DNA from 2 places in the Lysinibacillus sp. NPDC056185 genome. Region 2 is predicted to be linked to the other one. Evidence: predicted binding sites of a transcription regulator. Region 2 holds the regulator's gene; the other holds the start of a gene.
What was found. Region 2 encodes LexA, which represses DNA repair genes until DNA is damaged. Its sites were predicted from a motif close to CGAACATATGTTCG; they were not measured.
Positions count from the first base shown of each region.

Region 1: the regulator LexA is predicted to act here: its motif matches at 1,947-1,960, upstream of ruvA (Holliday junction branch migration protein RuvA).

Region 1 covers NZ_JBLLLQ010000006.1:87,338-90,761, reverse strand. Annotated here, with positions in the region: gene queA (tRNA preQ1(34) S-adenosylmethionine ribosyltransferase-isomerase QueA) at 1-243, opposite strand, end outside; gene ruvB (Holliday junction branch migration DNA helicase RuvB) at 261-1,265, opposite strand; gene ruvA (Holliday junction branch migration protein RuvA) at 1,283-1,903, opposite strand; gene ACMZ42_RS08270 (phosphotransferase) at 2,018-2,815, opposite strand; gene ACMZ42_RS08265 (LysM peptidoglycan-binding domain-containing protein) at 2,886-3,424, opposite strand, start outside.
Region 2 covers NZ_JBLLLQ010000004.1:27,654-31,077, reverse strand. Annotated here, with positions in the region: gene ACMZ42_RS05570 (prepilin peptidase) at 1-138, shown strand, start outside; gene ACMZ42_RS05565 (gamma-glutamyl-gamma-aminobutyrate hydrolase family protein) at 234-956, shown strand; gene lexA (transcriptional repressor LexA) at 1,156-1,773, opposite strand; gene ACMZ42_RS05555 (LysM peptidoglycan-binding domain-containing protein) at 1,936-2,250, shown strand; gene ACMZ42_RS05550 (recombinase family protein) at 2,247-2,924, shown strand; gene def (peptide deformylase) at 3,143-3,424, opposite strand, start outside.

The sequences.
Region 1 (3,424 bases), on a different contig from region 2:
TACTTCTATATGAGCACCAGTTTCTTCTTTAACGCCCATTAAACGCGCTGGTAAGACTCTTGTATCATTTAACACAAGGCAGTCTCCCGCTTGTAGCTCATCTAAAATATGAGCAAAATGATGATGCTCTACATTTTGTGAGCCTGGCGTCACTACCATTAAACGACTAGCTGTTCGGTCCAAAAGTGGTGTTTGTGCAATAAGCTCTTCTGGCAATTCAAAATCAAAATCTTCTACACGCATGAAAATACTTCCTTCTTCTAGGTTTGTTGGGGATACTCATATCCAAAATGTTCGTAGGCTGAATGTGTTGCCACACGTCCACGTGGCGTACGCTGTATAAAGCCAATTTGCATCAAATATGGCTCATATACATCTTCAATCGTTACGCGTTCCTCGCCTATAGATGCTGCCAGCGTATCTAAGCCTACAGGGCCACCACGGAAGCGCTCAATCATATTGGTCACAAGTTTATGGTCAATATGGTCAAGTCCTCTAGGATCGACTTGTAATAGCTCAAGCGCTTGCTTAGCAAGTCCCTCCGTTATCATACCATCTCCGATCACCTGTGCATAATCTCGCACTCGTTTTAGCAAACGGTTAGCAATACGGGGTGTACCACGTGAGCGTGTCGCCATTTCAAGTGCTGCTACTTGCTCAATCTCAACATCAAATAAATGCGCACTACGTACAACAATTTCTGCAAGTGACGTATTATCATAATACTCCAACCTCAATAACACGCCAAAGCGATCCCTTAAAGGTGCTGATAATGCGCCAGCTCTTGTTGTGGCACCAACGAGTGTAAATGGCGGTAAATCTAGTCGTACAGAACGCGCTTCAGGGCCCTTACCAACGACAATATCTAAACAAAAATCCTCCATCGCAGGATAAAGCACCTCTTCTATTGCACGAGGCAGGCGATGTATTTCATCGATAAATAGCACATCCCCTGGTTCCAGTGAGCTTAAAATAGCTGCTAAATCTCCAGGACGTTCAATTGCAGGGCCGCTAGTCATGCGCACATTGACATTCATTTCATTAGCAATAACAGCAGCTAATGTAGTTTTACCAAGTCCAGGCGGTCCATATAACAGCACATGATCTAAACTTTCCTGACGAAGCTTTGCCGCTTCAATGAAAATTTGTAAATTCTCCTTTACTTTATGTTGACCAATGTATTGTGCTAATCTTTGTGGCCGTAAAGATAATTCAAACTGTTCATCATAGCTACCTGCCTCACTAGCAATCATACGTTCAGACATGTACTTCCCCCCTTTCACTATTTTAACTTTAATAGCAATTGTAAAGCTTGTTTCATAAATGCATCTGTTGTTTCAAGCTTGTCGTTTTCTTCGAGCTGTGGACGTATTTTTTCCAATTCTTTTTCAGAATAACCAAGTGCCATTAAGGCAAGAATAGCTTCTTCAAGCTCATGTTTATATGGATTCACACCAAATAACGGTAGCTCATCTTCTGTACTTGGCAGCTCAATTGTCTCCAACAATCCGCCAAGTTTACCTTTTAAATCTAGAATCATTTGACGTGCCGTTTTCTTACCCACACCAGGAAACTTTACTAAAAACGATTCATCTTCTCGTTCAATGGCACTGATAACCTGTTGCGGATTCCCAGTAGCTAAAATAGCAAGTGCACCCTTCGGTCCAATTCCTGATACTAAAATAAGTTTACGAAACAGCTCTCGTTGGTCTAAACTTGGAAAGCCATATAACACTTGTGCATCCTCACGTACATGCAAGTGAACAAAAATTTGTTGTTCAAGGGCCGATGTCCGGAACGCAAATGGATTTGGTGTATTAAGCTGCCAGCCAATCCCTTGCTGTTCAAGGACGATATACTCCGGAGTTATACGCTTTACTTGTCCTTTTAAATAATCATACATTCTATAATCCCTCACAATCATCGTCTTCGATTATAGCATATTACGAACGAATGCTCGACTATAAGAAATAACACAAGTAGTCGTTCACATACAAAAATGACCGCCAAAAGACGGTCATTTCTTTATCATTTTATCAATATCGTACCACAGTTTTGGCCAATATGTGAGAGCCCGTTTTGTAAATGGCACTAAATAATCTAAAAATACCAGCTGTTGATTTAATGGTAAATCCGCTGCAAAAAGCCATTCACGTAATAGCTCATTTGGATATTTTAAACGATGTAGCTTTCTTTTATCTAATCGTTTCAACTCTGGTAGCTCAGCAAATATTTTACCAAGGTCATAATCTACGGCAGGCAATACACGATGTAACCATAAAATGTATTCATCATCTGCTTCCCCAAGGTGAGCCAAATCAAAATCAATTAAACGTAATTCCCCATCTGAGCACCATAAAAAATTATGATGGACGACATCTCCATGTAAAAGCGTTGTTTCTTTTTCAGGTACATCTTCCTGAGCGATTAGCTGTAACGATTTCTCACTATAATGTAAAATTTGATTGATTTCTTCCTTTGTTAAAAATGCACGAAATTCATTCCGTCTGCTTTTAAAACGCATATGGCGCATTTGCCATTTTAAAAGCTGTGAATAGGTGTGCAAACCTGGCACCCGCTGCCAAGCAATTTTTTTATTTGTATCATGTAATGTATTTAATAGCTTTAGTGATTCCTTCCGATCCTTTTTATGTGCAAAATTAGCACTATGACTTCCTTCTTGCCAATCTTGCACGATTAAATACTCATCTTCACTTTTCATTAAAGGTAAGATCAACGAGGGCTCCAGATGTCCAAGTCGGCGATGAATAACCCTTACCTTTTCTGCTATTTCTATCTGCTTTGCTCGTTTCACAAAATAATTTTTGGATTGATATTTATACTTCCAAATATTAGGCTTTACTTCTTCGATAATATACGCTTTTTCACCATCGATAAGGCGTCATCCCGCCTGGAGAAAAGTGCGGTGACATCCATGGTCCTACCGAAGCATGTGGCATATGGCAATGTGAAGGACACGGCATTGGGCATGGTGGTGGACATGGTGGCGGACAACAACATGGGTCCATTTGCCAAGTCGGCATCATGACTGGTTGTGCGTGACAACCACATGGCTGTTCCATTTCCGGCATCATTTCCGGCATTGGCTGATATTCTGGATTCATAGGGAAGAATGGAGATGTACTAGATTCTAAGAACTCCTCCGCCCCAGCAACTTTTTCACAACCCATTTCACATGATGGTTGCTCTGGCATTGTATAAGCCTCAACTTGCGGTTCCATTGGCATCGGCATTGGCATTGGCATCGGCCAATACATATGATGATGCACTGGCTGATGGCAGCTTGCACAATGTGGTACTGCTGGCATTTGTGGCATTTGTGGCATGATAAAAATCGGTTGTGGCATTGGTGCTGGTGGTGGCGCCATCGGTTGGGCTACAGGCTGTGGTGGTGGTTGAATTT
Region 2 (3,424 bases):
GTTGGCATAATTGTATTAAAGGTACGCGGACAGGGAAGGAAAACGCCTATACCATTCGGACCTTCTATTGCTCTTGCAGCTATTATCATCTATTTCTATGGGGATGCGTTGATGAATTGGTATCTTGGGTTTTGGTAATTAATCAGTGATGGATTCCTTCAATGATTAATAGTCTTCACCAATTTGGCTTTTACAGGCAGTTATTGCAAGATAAAGATCATGGAGGGGATAGGGTGAAACCAATTATCGGAATAACGGCTTTTGCGGAGGATGATTTGTCCTCAAGATTAAATGCTGCATATAGCAAAAGTATAATTGAAGCAGGGGGAGTTCCACTTATAATTCCACTTGGCGTTGAAGAGGATGTAGCACAAATTTTATCATTGACGGACGGATTATTACTTTCGGGTGGCTATGATATACATCCATTCCTCTTTGACGCAGAACCTACACCGAAATTAGGGAAGGTTCATCCTGAACGAGATTCAGTGGAGCTTGCTTTAATTAATGCAGCCAATATTCGGAAAATGCCGATTCTCGGAATCTGTCGAGGGCTTCAAATACTAAATGTTGCGTTTGGAGGCACAGTCTATCAGGATATTGAAAGTGAGTATCATAGTAAAAAATTAATAAAGCATGTGCAACAAGCAGCGCGAGGTGTTGCAACACATTATGTAAATTTAACACCGGATACATTATTAAAAACGATTATTGAGGAAGAAAAAATTGCTGTGAATTCATTTCATCATCAGGCAATAAATGTAGTAGCAGAAAAGTTGAAAGTGGTAGCAAAATCAAGTGATGGTATCATTGAAGCGGTAGAGCATGTTGATTTACCATTTTGTCTAGCAGTACAATGGCATCCTGAAGAGCTAGCCATTGCAGGAGATGAAGTATCAAAGAAACTATTTGCTGCATTTGTAAAGGCAAGTTTAAAGTTTAAAGTAGAGGCATAAAACTTTATAAGCATTATTTTTTATCCAAGGCTAAGATAACCTTCGTGATGAACATGAATACAATGCTAGGTGTAAGGAATCCATTGTAAAGTGGGTTCTTTTTTAGTGTATAAAATAGCACTCAAAACATAAGAAAAAGAGGTATATGCTCATTTGTGAACATAATATCCTCTTTTTATATTTTAAAATTGAGATACTTTTAATGTACACGACGGTATAGACCTACAACATGTCCCAAAATAGAAACTTGATCTACGATAATTGGCTCCATTGTTGAGTTTTCAGGCTGTAAACGAAAATGACTTTTTTCCTTAAAGAAACGTTTTACGGTTGCTTCATTCTCTTCAGTCATTGCTACGACAATATCACCATTATCAGCTGTTGCTTTTTGTTTAACAATTACTAAATCTCCGTCTAAAATGCCAGCTTCAATCATTGATTCACCCATAATTTCTAGCATAAATAATTGATCTTCACTTGTACCATAAATATCTGGTAGTGGGAAATATTCATCGATATTTTCAACAGCAGTTATTGGAGAACCTGCAGTAACCTTCCCAACTAATGGGACATGAATAACATGTTGCTTTTGAATAGAATCCTCTGGCTCTAAAATTTCAATAGCACGTGGTTTAGTTGGATCGCGTCGAATCAAGCCTTTTTGTTCTAAACGAGCTAAATGCCCATGAACTGTTGAGCTTGAAGCAAGTCCAACTGCCTCACCAATCTCACGTACAGAAGGTGGATACCCCTTTGCTCGTACTTCTTCTTTAATGAAATCTAATATGGCCTCTTGTCTTTTCGAAACTTTTTTCATAATGGCTCACCTCTTTTTTTAATCATTCTACTTATTAATAGTATAACAGAATGCGAACACTTAAGCAAACATAGGTTCGAAAAGTGTTTGACAAAAACGTTTGTTCGTATTAATATGAGAACATATATTCCGAACAAACATTCTAGAAAAGGGGTTTTAAACATGAACTGGTTAAAGAAAAATCCACATATTACAACTTTATTAGGAGCTTGTCTACTTTTTGCGGCATACCTTTTTATAACAGACCCAGGCGATGTAACGTACACAGAAATTGAAATCGCACATGGTGATAGCTTATGGTCGTTAGCCGATCAATACCGTGGTAAAATGAAAACGGATGAATGGATTAAGCTTGTGAAAACAGAAAATGAATTATCGAACATACAAATTATTGCAGGCAAATCCCTAGTGATTCCAGTAGTGGGTGACCAATCCTATCCTATAAATTCAATTGAAATTGCGAGAAACGAAAAATGATGATGAATCAACAATCGGCTGTTGTCTATTGCCGTGTGAGTACAGAAAAAGAGACACAAAGTTCCTCGTTGGAGCGTCAGCAAGAGGAGTTGATGCGCTATGCTAAAGAACAGGGCTACGAAGTCAAGCATGTTTTTAAGGACAAGCATAGCGGTTATGATGTGGAACGTGAAGGTTTACTAGAAATGCTCGATTTCATTAAAGAAAAAGAGATAGAAGCATTATTTGTACAGGATGAAACACGCTTAGGACGTGGGAATGCTCGAATGGCAGTATTGCATTTATTGCAGAAAACTGAAACTGATGTTTTTTCTATGCGAGACGAGGGGCCAATACAATTAAATGAAATGGATACGATGCTCCTAGAAATCTTAGCAATCGTGGAGGAGTACCAGCGCAGAATCCATAATGCTAAAATACGTCGTGGCATGCGTCGTGCCGTTGAAAATGGCTATCGCCCAGAAAACAATTTATCTAATCGTGGAAATCCAAATGGTCAAGAACGTAAGGAAGTCCCTGTAGACGAAATTGTCAACCTACGTAATCGAGGCTTCACCTTTGAGGAAATCGCTATGACTCTTAGAGGTCTAGGCTTTGAAGTAAGCAAAGCTACAGTCCATAGGAGATATCGGGAACATCAAGAGGGAAGCGGGCAAAATAAAGTGACGTTTTAATCAGTGGGAGTTTTATCGTCCCGCTGTTTTTTTTTAAGGCACTAGATGTTGGTGAAGGGCCGAGAAGTGATGGATAGAATTGGAGAAGAGGTGGATAGAATCCGAAGTGACGGATACAGCCACCGAAGTAAAGGATAGAAGAACCGTAGAGACGGGTTTTACCATCAAAATGATAGGTACAAGGAAAAACTAAGTTCCATCTATCCTTAAGTAATAAATTAATACAAACTTTCAATAGTCACATTGTCTGGTAGTTTGAATGGATTTTCTTTATTTATTCTGTCATAAAACATGATCCCATTTAAATGATCTATTTCATGTTGCATTAAGATTGAACCGTATCCATTAAATTGAAATATGGCTTCTTGCCCATGTATATCGTATGCTTTGACTTTAATTCTCTCATATCTTGGAACAAATCCACTAACTCTTCTATTAACCGAAAGACATCCTTCCCCCTCAGGTAAATAAATCATGTTTAAAGAGTGACTAATGATTTT